2 regions of the Gordonia sp. ABKF26 genome follow, and region 2 is predicted to be linked to the other one. Evidence: riboswitches for the same ligand, from Rfam matches in the RefSeq annotation. Region 2 holds a riboswitch; the other holds the start of a gene.
What was found. A riboswitch is a leader RNA that binds a small molecule or an ion and turns the genes downstream of it on or off. The one in region 2 is predicted to bind S-adenosylmethionine.

Region 1 (5,986 bases), 2.6 Mb from region 2:
AGCCCGGTGTCAGTGGTCAACGCCGAGTTCAGATACGTGTAGAACGCGAACATCCCGCCGAATCCGACGGTCCCGATGACGAGGGTGAACCAGACCTGGGACCGCTTGAGTGCACCGAGCTCGGTGAGCGGATCGGTGGTCTTCATCCCGGTGAGCGCCGGAAGGGCGCGCATCAGTGCGATGACGGTGGCGACCCCGATGACGACGACGATCGCGAACGCCGACCGCCAGCCGAAGGTCTCCCCGAGCCAGGCGGCGGCCGGCACGCCGAACACGTTGGCAACCGACAGACCGAGCATCACCTGCCCCACGGCCTTGGCGCGATTCCGCGGGCCCGCGAGGTGAGCGGCGACCAGCGCCGCGACGCCGAAGTAGGCGCCGTGCGGCAGACCGGCCACGAACCTCGCCACCAGCAGCAGCCCGTAGTCCGGCGCGAGAACCGTGGCCAGGTTGCCCACGGTGAACGCCACCATCAAACCGATGAGCAACGTGCGTCGAGACATCCTCGCGGTGAGCGCCGCGATCAGCGGAGCCCCCACCACCACACCCATCGCGTACGCCGAGATGACATGTCCGGCAGTCGGTTCGGACACTCCGAGCGAGCCGGCGATGTTGGGCAGCAGACCCATCGCGACGAACTCGGTCGTACCGATCCCGAAACCGCCGAGCGCGAGGGCGAGAATCGTCCAGCGACGTACCCGGCGGGACACGCCGACCGAGACGGCCCCCTCGGGACGGTGGACCTCCGGAGCGGCGAGCCGATCCGTCAGCGAGACGTCGGCCGGGGCATCGGTGGTGGAAAGAGCGTCAGACACGGTTGATGCCAACCGTGTCCGGGAGGCCCTGATTCCGGACCCGGCGGTGAGTTCATTCACACCCCCCTGCCCGCGCGATCATCGCATCGGCCGGGTCGCAGTCGGGCGCCGCGACCGTGCGCCCCGGATCAGCTGCCGGCCTCGGCGCCGCCGCCCCCGGACCCGCCTCCCGCCGGGGCCGTGTCGGCCGCCTCCGAATCGTCTCCGGGCGGCTCGTCCCCCGCCGGTTCCTCCCCGGCCGGCTCCTCCCCGGCCGGTTCCGCCCCGGCCGGTTCGTCCTCGGACAGCTCGCCCGACGACGGATCGGTGGCGGCCGGGACCTCGTCGCGGACGGGCGCCGGGGCGGGATCCTCGTCGGGCGCCTCGACACCGCTCGCGTCGTCGGTGCCGGCGGGTCCCCCGGGAGTGTCGGCGGTCGGGTCGCCCGGGGCCGGTGACGGCACCACCGGGTCGTCGGATCCGGTGGCCGGTTCGACCCGAACCGGTTCGATGGCGTCACCGGTTGCGGTCGCGAGCCTCGTGAACGTCGACGACCGCAGACTCGACGCATCCGCCGCGAGAACCGTGACGGTGCCGGCCTGTGGCGCCACCGGTCCGACGATCGTTCCCGCCCAGTACCGCACGAAGTTCACCGGGAGCAGGACGATGCTGCGGAGGCTCGCGGCAAGGGCGGTGGCTCCGTCGACGAATCTCGCCGGCGACAGCGTCAGGATCCCCTGCAGGATGTCCTCGAAGACGAACAGATCCGGCAGATAGGCGCCATATCCGAGCTTCGGCAGCGGTGGCAGGAGGTCCTGCACGAGCCGGATCACCGGCTGCAGGTTCGCGAGTTCGATGCCGTACGGCAGGTCGATCGTCGGACGACCGGACAAGAAGTCCCCGATGTCACCGGAAAACCCCAGATCGCGCGCCCACCCCTGAACGAGTTCGGCGAATGCGGAATCGGCGGTGACCACGCACACCGCGGTCCCCGGATCGCAGCGAACGGTCCGCCCGTCGTTCCACGTCGATGTGCGCGGATCCCGATACATCTGGAACGGATAGAGGTTGTGCTTGGTGAAGTAGCCGAGCAGGCCGTCGATCGCGCCGATCGGGTCGTGGATCGGATCCGGCAGGTCACAGATGGGATCGCCATCGATGCAGACCGACACCACCCGACCCTCGAGGTCTCCGAACCCGCCGTCGGTCTCGGACGCACCTCGTGCCCCTGCCATCGTCAGACCCGGGATGATCCCGATCAACGACAACTCGATACCGCGGCCGGTCTTGTCGCCGGAGCGGCGGGGATCCGCGTACAGCTCGCCGGAGATGTTCCCCGTCACGATGTCCACCAGAACCGGATTGCCCTGCTCGTCGAGCATGACGTCGCCGTTCTCGTCGGTCGCGACGACCTGCTCGACGTTGCGACCGTTCCCGATGTCGGCGAGTACGTCACCGGCGACGCGGGCACCCTGCGAATAGCCTGCGACCACGATGTCGGCGCCTGCCCCGCATCGTTGCTGATAGCCGGCGATCGCCGATGCCGTCGCACTCCTGCCCTGTCCGGTGCTGTCGTCGTATCCGGCGGCACCGAGCGGCCAGAGCGTGGTCGGGTAGTCGACGTGGATCACGTCCTTGGGCGCGGCGAGATAGGGACTCCCCGGGTCGTCCTCGATGACCACCTCGCCGTTCTCCACCGTCGGCACCTTGCCGGTGTAGCGCTGCTTCACACCGACGAGATGGGCGCTCTCCGGGTCGTTGGTCCCGGCCACGATGATGACCGCGCCCGAGTCGCTGCATTCGGCGGCCGTCGCGGGAGGGGCCCCGGACAGGCTGAGAGCTGCCGCGACCGCCAGGGCAGTCAGAGCGGCGATCGTGAGCGAGGTCCGTCGGGTTCGGAGACGAGCGATCGCGGCCATGGGGCGCTCCTGTGCGAACCCGGACCACCCGATCGGAATCCTCCGACGCAGCCGGGGCTGGTCCGAACGCTAGATCTGCGACGGTGAAACCGACAGCACGCTGAGGGACGCTAACGACCGTGACCAGGCACTATGCATCTGACCACACATGATTTCACTCGGTCGGAGGACAGCTCATGCCACCTTCGGACCGCGCTTGGAAAGTGTTGGACGCGGCCTGACCGGGACGGTTCTCCGGCACTCACATCCGTGTTATATCCTTGTCGCCAGGTCATGAGCATCAGCGTCAAGCCCCGGCTGGCTGATCGGCAACCCTCCATCCGCGGTGGGGTGCTCCGGGTGATGACCGGGTTGTGGGATCGCAGCGACGATCCCCGGCAAGCGCGGGTCCGAAGGTCGGACCCCACCAGGGTCGAGTTGGCCCTGCCGACCGTAGAAAGTGATCAATCGCCATGTCTGATGCCCCTGACGGCACTTCCGCCGACGGCACCTCCCCAGTGGACAACTGGAGCTTCGAGACCAAGCAGATCCACGCCGGACAGGCCGCCGATGCGGTGACGAACGCGCGGGCGCTGCCGATCTACCAGACGACGTCGTACGTCTTCAACGACACACAGCACGCCGCGAACCTCTTCGGGCTCGCCGAGCCGGGCAACATCTACACCCGCATCATGAATCCGACCCAGGATGCCGTCGAGCAGCGGATCGCCGCACTCGAGGGTGGCGTCGCCGCGCTGCTCGTGGCATCGGGCCAGGCCGCGGAGACCTACGCGATCCTCAACATCGTCGAGACCGGCGGCCACGTGGTGTCGAGCCCGCGCCTGTACGGCGGCACCTTCAATCTCTTCCATTACACGCTGCCGAAGCTGGGCGTCGAGGTCACGTTCGTCGACGATCCCGAGGACCCGGCGTCGTGGCAGGCCGCGGTCAGGGACAACACCCGCGCGTTCTTCGGTGAGTCGATCTCCAACCCCAACAACGAGATCCTGGACATCCCCGGCATCTCGGAGGTCGCCCACCGCAACGGCGTACCGCTGATCATCGACAACACGGTCGCCACGCCGTACCTGATCAATCCGCTGGCCCACGGGGCCGACATCGTCGTGCATTCGGCCACCAAGTACATCGGCGGCCACGGCACGGCGATCGGCGGCGTCATCGTCGACGGCGGGACCTTCGACTGGCGTGTCCAGCGCGACGGGAAAGACCTGTTCCCCGGTTTCACCACCCCGGACCCCAGCTACCACGGCGCGGTCTTCGCCGACCTCGGGGCGCCCGCGTTCGCACTCAAGGCCCGCGTGCAGTGGCTGCGTGACACGGGTGCGGCCATCGCACCGTTCAACGCGTTCCTCCTCGCGCAGGGCCTGGAGACCCTGAGCCTGCGCATCGAGCGCCATGTCGCCAACGCGCAGAAGGTCGCCGCCTTCCTCGAGGGACACGGCCAGGTCGAGTCGGTGGCGTACGCCGGCCTGGAGTCCTCCCCCTGGTACAAGCGCGGCCAGGAACTGGCCCCCAAGGGTCAGGGCGCGATCATCGCCTTCGAGATCACCGGCGGCGTGGACGCCGGCAAGAGGTTCGTCGACGCGCTCAGCCTGCACAGCCACGTCGCCAACATCGGCGACGTGCGCTCGCTGGTGATCCACCCGGCCTCGACCACGCACAGTCAGTTGACCCCCGAGGAGCAACTCGCCGCGGGCGTGACCCCCGGACTGGTCCGACTGGCCGTGGGCATCGAGGGAATCGACGACATCCTGGCCGACCTCGAACAGGGATTCGCGGCGGCCAAGTGAAACAGGTGAGGCAGCTTTGTCGGTGAGTATCGACCTGAACGCGACAGCGTCTGATCAGCCCGATTGGGAGTCTCTCCCGGACGGGGAACTCGTCGGCATCCCGATCGGATCGCTGCCTCTCGACAGCGGAGCACGGATCGACGACGTCACCCTGGCGTTCCAGCGCTGGGGGACGTTGTCGCCGTCCCGCGACAACGTGATCCTCACTCTCCATGCGCTGACGGGTGACTCGCATGTCACCGGACCCGCCGACGCCGATCACGACTCGGCCGGATGGTGGGACGGGTTGATCGGGCCCGGGCAGGCCATCGACACCGACGAGTGGTGCGTCATCTCCGCCAACGTCCTCGGGGGATGCAAGGGGTCCACCGGCCCGGGTTCCATCGCCCCCGACGGCCGTCCGTGGGGTTCTCGTTTCCCGCAGATCACCGTACTCGACCAGGTACGCGCCGAGGTGGCATTGCTCGATCGCCTCGGAATCACCAGCGTCGGTGCGGTTCTCGGCGGGTCGATGGGTGGTGCGCGCGCCCTCGAGTGGGTCATCGAGTACCCCGACCGGGTGCGCAGTGCACTCGTCCTCGCCGTCGGCGCCCGCGCGACCGCGGACCAGATCGGTATCCAGTCCGCTCAGATCGCCGCGATCAAGGCCGACCCGGACTGGCGCGGTGGCGACTATCACGGCACTGGACGAACCCCGTTGCAGGGCATGGGAATCGCTCGTCGAATCGCCCATCTCATGTATCGCAGCGAGCCCGAGCTCGACAGCCGATTCGCGAACGACGCCCAGGGCGACGAGAATCCGCTGACCGGCGGGCGCTACGCGGTGCAGAGCTACCTCGACCATCAGGCGTCGAAGCTGATGTCGCGCTTCGACCCGGCGAGCTACGTCGTCCTCACCGAGGTCCTCAACCATCACGATGTCGGTCGCGGTCGCGGCGGAGTAGCCAAGGCGCTCAACGCATGCACCGTTCCGGTGATCGTCGGGGGAATCGACTCCGACCGCCTCTACCCGATCCGGCTCCAGGTCGAACTCGCCGAGGAGCTGGGCAACTGCGTCGGCGGCCTCCAGGTCGTCCACTCCGACACCGGTCACGACGGCTTCCTGACCGAGTTCGACGCCATCAGCGATCTGCTCAAGCGCACAGTCGAACTCGCGCGACGCGACGCCTGAGGGCGTCCCGATCCGGCCGTCGGCGACCTCTCGTCAGCGCGGCGCGGGAACCGTGGGCACCGGACTGCTGGGCTGAGGCGACGGCGGGATCTGCGGTGCCGACTCCCCGCCCCGATCAGCGGGCTGCCCTGAGTCGGGCACCGACGGCGCCTGGGTCGCCCCCTGGGCGCGCGTGCTGCTCGGCCGTGCCGAACCGGTGCGCGGAGACTCCGGCGTCGGCGTCGTATACGTCGGAGGCGGAGGCGTGGGCGCGGCGCTCGGCGGGAGGAAACCCGGCGGCAACAGTTCCGGCGGGATCGTCGGCGTCGATCC
Region 2 (5,986 bases):
CATCGGGCGCAGGGCCGGTTTGGCGGGACCACTCGCGGCCGTCATCACCGCGTCGAGCAGTTCCGGCGTGGTCCGGTTCGCGTAGGAGATCCCGGACGCGTCGTGCAGTGTCGTACCGGCCCACTGGCCCGGGAACTCCGACGAGAGCACCTGCTCGATCGCCTCGACCCCACCCGCGTGGGTCGGCTGCCCGCCGCGATGCACGGAGAGTTCGACGGCGAGCGTCTCGGCGAGCACGTTGTCGCTGTAACGGAGCATGTCGTTGACCCGGGTGACCAGCGGGGCCGACTGGACCTTCGCGATCACGCGCTCGTCGCCGGATCCGCTCGAGGCGGTACCGCGTACCTCGGTGACCGGCCCCTCGACACCGAGCGCGGCGGCCAGCGCCTCGCCGGCCATGATGCCGGGGGTCGCGGTGCGGGGCGAGTACTCGTCCAGCGGCTCCAGCCGGGCACCGTCGACCATCAGTGATTCGATCGGCGCGATGTCGCCGCCCTGGATGTCCCGCCGGTCCCAGGTGGTGTCCATCGTCGGCCCGGAGAACGCGCCGAGGTCGACGGCCACCGAGGTCACCGGGATCTCGGTCTCCTCGATCTGGCGCGCGAGGTCGGCGATGCGTCCCGGATCGGTGTAGAAGGTGTCGGTTCCGGCGGGCTGGGCGGACAGGGTGGGGTCACCCGCGCCCCGGAGGACGACCTGCCCGTTGCTGCCGGCCACCACCGTCGTCGTCAGTCGCTGATCGTGCGGCACGGCCTCGAGGACGGCGGCGGCGGTCAGGATCTTGGCGTTCGAGGCGGGAATGCGGGGACGGTCGGGGGTTCTCGTCCAGAGGACCTCACCGGTGAGCGAATCGCTGATCTTGCCGCTGAGCTCGCCCAGCGCGGGATTGCGCAGTGCGGGCGTGATCGCTCGCAGGACCCCTGGCGGCGTCGGCTCCGGCGCGGTGTCGACCACCGGGCCGATCCGCGGGTCGACGGCGACCGCGGCGGGTTGCGGCGGCACCCCGGGCGGGAGTTCCGGCTCCCGGTCGATGCGGAGCGCGATCACGACCGACGCCGTGGCGACGAGGGCCAGGATCACCACCGCGGTGATCGTCCACCACAGAAGTCTCCGACCGCGACGACCGCCGTTTCGGGTGGATGCGCCCACAAAGCCTCCGGGTCTCTCACGGTTCACGGTCGATGGAACGGGCCCGGATGTACGCACAACGAGGGGTACGAACATCGAGGTCGCCGGACCAACAGTATCGTTGGGACAGCGTGCGGGCGTTTCGGCCCGACGCGGCATCCCCGATCAAGACTGCCAGGAGGAACTGTGGAATTCGATGTGACCATCGAGATCCCCAAAGGTGGCCGCAACAAGTACGAGGTCGACCACGAGACGGGCAAGGTCTACCTCGACCGCTACCTGTACACCTCGATGGGCTACCCGGCCGACTACGGCTACATCGACGGCACCCTCGGTGAGGACGGCGACCCGCTCGACGCGCTGGTCCTGCTCCCCGAGTCGGTGTTCCCCGGCATCATCGTGCGGGCACGGGTCGTCGGCATGTACACGATGACCGACGAGGCCGGCGGTGACGACAAGCTCCTGTGCGTCCCGGCCAAGGACGTGCGCTGGGACCACATCAAGGACATCTCCGACGTGTCCGAGTACGAGCTGGGCCCCATCGCCCACTTCTTCGAGCACTACAAGGACCTCGAGCCCGGCAAGGAGGTCCAGCCGGGCGGGTGGGTCGGACGCGACCAGGCCGAGAAGGTCGCGCAGGAAGCGATCGACCGCCTCGCCTCGCATCCCGACGCGGCCAACGAGCCCTCGCGGGGCTGACGCTTCGCAACACACGAGAACGCCGGCAGCATCCGTCGAGATGCTGCCGGCGTTCTCGTCTGGTCACCGGAGTGGCTTCGACTCGGCGCCTCGACCTCGACGCGCTCCTTCGTCGCTTGCTCGGCCCGGCGGCTGCGCTCGGTGCCGGTACCAGCGGAGCGGACCGTCAGGCCACGCGGTGCCGCTGCTCGGCGAGAACCGGCAGGATCTGTTCGCGGATGCGCACTTCGGTGGCCGCGCCGTCGATCGGGACCAGGATCACCGCGTCGGCGACCTCGGCCGCGTAGATGTCGCGGACCAGCGTGATCAGTCCGTGGGTGGTCCCGATGTAGCGGATGGTCCCGGAGCTCGCCTCCGACGACGCGACCACCGCGTCAGCGGCCGCCGCACGCGCCGACGCGGCATCCGGCGCGACGGCCACCTCCACCTCCAGAGCGACAACGAATCTCGCTTGATCGTGGCTGCCGGCCCGGAGCAGGGAACGCGCCCGCTGCGCATCGCGAAGGGTCTCGCGTCGCACGACGATCGGAAATGTCTGTGCCAGTTCGTCTCCGGCGACGGCGACCTGAAATCCCGGCCGGCCGATGCTGATCGGGGCCGTCGGTGCGGATGTCGGTGCGGGGACCACGGTGCCGCGGTCTGCACGTGCGTCGAGTTCGATGGTCATCGTGTCACCCCTCGTTCGAGTTCGGTCGGATCGTCTGTTCGGTCAGTGCTTGCGGTCAGGGCGCGTAGCGCGTCGAGCAGCCGGTCGATGTCATCGGAGGTGGTTCCCGCGCCGAAACTCGCGCGAACCGCGCCGGCCGGATGACCGAGACGTCTGAGCAGCGGGTGGGCACAGAACCGGCCGTCGCGCACACCGATGCCGTGTTGTGTACTCAGATACTCCGCGACGACCCGCGGTGCGATGCCGTCGACGGTGAAGCCCGCGATGCCGACCCGATCGGTGGAGTCGGCGAAGATCCGCAACGGCCGCACCCCGTCGATCGCGGCCAGTCCCCCGTCGAGACGCTCGGACAGGCGCGCCTCGTGCAACCCGATCGCCTCCGGCCCGAGGTCGGCGAGTGCGCGACAGGCCCGGGCGATCGACACCGCGCCAAGCACGTTCGGCGATCCGGCCTCGTGGCGGGCGGCCCCGGTGTGCCAGGTGACCCCACCGGCACTCGGACCCAGGTCGACGTCGGCGGTCGCACCGCCGCCGGCAAGGTAGGCATCGGCGGCGTCGAACCAGTCCCGGCGGCCGATCAGGACTCCGGAGCCGAAAGGCGCGTATGCCTTGTGTCCGGAGAAGGCCAGGTAGTCGATGCCGTGACTGACGATGGACACGGGTCGGTGCGCGACGAGCTGCGCGGCGTCGACCAGGATGCGGGCCCCGTGCCGGTGGGCGATCGACGCGAGCCGGCCGATCGGCAGCACCTCGCCGGTGACGTTCGACGCCGCGGTGACCGCGAGCAGCGAGGCCGGCGCCGACGCGAGCTCGGCCTCGAGCGCGACCAGGGTGTCCTCGATGGTGTCGCAGGCCGGGACGACCCGGGCCCGGTTGCGACCGTCGCGCGGCGCGCACCACGGCAGCAAATTGGCGTGATGCTCGATGTCGAGCACCACGACGTCCCCGGGGGTGATGTGGGCGGCGAGGTTGATGGCGTCGGTGGTGTTGCGGGTGAAGACGACGGTGTCGTCGACCCGCCCGCGGACGAACTCGCGCACGGTCTCCCGAGCGGCCTCGTACCGGGCGGTCGTGACCTGCGACAGGTGGCCGGCACCGCGGTGAACACTCGCGTACTCGCCGAGCCCCTCGGCGACCGCGGCGGCCACCGAAATCAGTGCCGGCGCACTCGCCGCGTAATCGAGATTGACGTATCGCGTCGTCCCGCCGCCGGCCAACGGTACGGTCACGTCGGCGCCGACGACCGGGGCGAGACCGGGAACGGCCGGGCGCGCACGGTGGTCGAGACCGACGACGTGGGCATCGACAGACTCGTGGCCGACAGTTCTCGGTGCTGACAGGACAGCGGTCATGGCAGGAGCTCCTCTGAATTTCCGCGCTTGCCGCGTCCGGTCGGTACGCGGCCAGGTCGTCACCCGGAGCACCCCACCGCGGAGGAGGGTTGCCGACCAGCGAGCCGGGGCTTGTCACTGGCACTCATGACCTACGAACCAGAGTCGTCGATGTCGCGCAGACGTGTCAATTTTCACTCAGCGTGATCCGAAGTTAGGGCACACTTACCTGTAGCGTGTCAGGGGTGTCAGCGACTGATGTGTTCGTGTTGTCCCGCCCGCACGGCACCGTGCGGGGCCGGGGCGCCGTCCGGGGTTTCACCGATGTCGATGCGGCCTCGGCCGCGCTGCGTTCCGGCGAGATCGGCGCGCTGACCGGCGCGATCCCGTTCGATCTCGCCGACCCGGCCGCGCTGGTGGTGCCCGAGGTCTTGGACCTCGACGACGCACCGCTGGCCGGCGGACCGCCGCTGTCGCGAATCCCGCTGTCGACCACCCTGCACCCCACCGCGGATGAACACCGCGAACGGGTGGCGCATGCCGTCAAACGCATCGTCGCCGGCGACGTCGGCAAGGTGGTCCTCGCCCGCAGCGTCGACATCGTGCTCGACCGAGAGGTCGCGCCAGGCGAACTCCTCGATGCCCTCGCGGGCGGGAACGCCGGGCACAATGCATTCGGCGTCGACCTCGGCGCGGCCACCGGCTCCGGGTCGTGGTTGTTCGGTGCGAGTCCCGAAGTGCTGCTGCGGAAGTCGGGATCGGTCGTCACCTGTCACCCGTACGCGGGGTCGGCGCCCCGATCGCCGGATCCGGTCGTCGACCGCGCGGTCGCCGACGGATTGTTCTCCTCGGCCAAGGATCTCGCCGAACACGCGTTCGTCGTGGATCATCTGCGGGACCGGCTGTCGCATCTGTGCGACGACGTCGACGCGCCGTCGACCCCGCAACTGCAGTCGACCGGAGAGGTCTGGCATCTCGCCACCCCGATCCGCGCGACGCTCCGCGACCCCGCCACCACCGCACTGGATCTCGCGCTTCTGCTCGGACCAACCCCCGCGGTGTGCGGCACACCGAGTGATGTTGCGGCACAGATCATCCGAGAGGTCGAGGGGGAACGCGGCTTCTATGCGGGAGCCGTCGGCTGGTGCGACGCCGCCGGCGACGGCGAGTGGATGGTGACCATCCGGTGCCTCGAACTCGAGGCAGATCGTCGCAGCCTCCGCACGTGGGCCGGGGGCGGCATCGTCGAACACTCCGATCCCCAGGGCGAGCTCGAGGAGACCGCGTTCAAACTCCGGACGGTGTTGAACGCGTTGGGGATCGACAGCCTCGACTAGCCGCGTCCGGGCCGCGCCGGCTCAGCCCAGCGCCTGGTCCAGATCCCCGAGCAGGTCGTCGACCCCTTCGAGCCCGACCGACAGCCGCACCACCGAGTCGCTGAGGCCGATCGCCGCGCGTCCGTCGGGTCCCATCGCACGATGCGTGGTGGTCGCCGGGTGGGTGATCAGCGACTTCGAGTCACCCAGATTGTTGGAGATGTCGACGATCTGCAGGCCGTTGAGCACCTCGAAGGCGCGCTTCTTGCCGTCGATGCCGTCGTGGTCGTTGAGCTCGAAGGTCACCACGGTGCCGCCGCCCGACATCTGCGACTTCGCGAGATCGTACTGCGGATGTGATTGCAGAAACGGGTATTTCACCCACCGCACGCGCGGGTCGGCCTCGAGGAACTCGGCGATCCGGAGCGCGGAGGACACCGAGGCGTCGACGCGTAGGCGCAGTGTCTCCAGACCCTTCACCAGCGTCCAGGCGTTGAACGGACTCAGCGCGGGACCGGTGTGGCGCATCAACTGCTGGACCGGCCCGTCGATGTACTCCTTGGCGCCGAGCACGGCGCCGCCCATGACGCGGCCCTGTCCGTCGATGTGTTTGGTGCCCGAGTACACGATGACGTCGGCGCCAAGATCGAGACCACGCTGCAGCAACGGCGTGGCGAAGACGTTGTCCAGCACCACCTGTGCGCCCGCGGCGTGCGCGAGTTCGGAGACCTTCACGACGTCGACGAGGCTCTGCATCGGGTTCGACGGCGTCTCGAAGAACACGGCGTCGGTGGGCTTGGACAGCGCCCGCTCCCACTGTTCGAGGTCTTCACCGTCGACGAATT

Region 1: it holds a riboswitch for S-adenosylmethionine, as region 2 does, so the genes downstream of both, AB4Z55_RS19050 (bifunctional o-acetylhomoserine/o-acetylserine sulfhydrylase) here and AB4Z55_RS07290 (aminotransferase class V-fold PLP-dependent enzyme) in region 2, are expected to answer to the same signal.

The regions. Positions count from the first base shown of each region.
Region 1 covers NZ_JBGCVZ010000003.1:4,115,989-4,121,974, forward strand. Annotated here, with positions in the region: gene AB4Z55_RS19040 (MFS transporter) at 1-815, opposite strand, end outside; gene AB4Z55_RS19045 (PE-PPE domain-containing protein) at 944-2,713, opposite strand; SAM riboswitch class IV at 2,983-3,103, shown strand; gene AB4Z55_RS19050 (bifunctional o-acetylhomoserine/o-acetylserine sulfhydrylase) at 3,166-4,503, shown strand; gene AB4Z55_RS19055 (homoserine O-acetyltransferase) at 4,520-5,674, shown strand; gene AB4Z55_RS19060 (Hsp70 family protein) at 5,708-5,986, opposite strand, start outside.
Region 2 covers NZ_JBGCVZ010000003.1:1,482,999-1,488,984, reverse strand. Annotated here, with positions in the region: gene dacB (D-alanyl-D-alanine carboxypeptidase/D-alanyl-D-alanine-endopeptidase) at 1-1,149, opposite strand, end outside; gene AB4Z55_RS07300 (inorganic diphosphatase) at 1,315-1,827, shown strand; gene AB4Z55_RS07295 (hypothetical protein) at 1,994-2,494, opposite strand; gene AB4Z55_RS07290 (aminotransferase class V-fold PLP-dependent enzyme) at 2,491-3,846, opposite strand; SAM riboswitch class IV at 3,865-3,978, opposite strand; gene AB4Z55_RS07285 (isochorismate synthase) at 4,086-5,162, shown strand; gene AB4Z55_RS07280 (O-succinylhomoserine sulfhydrylase) at 5,184-5,986, opposite strand, start outside.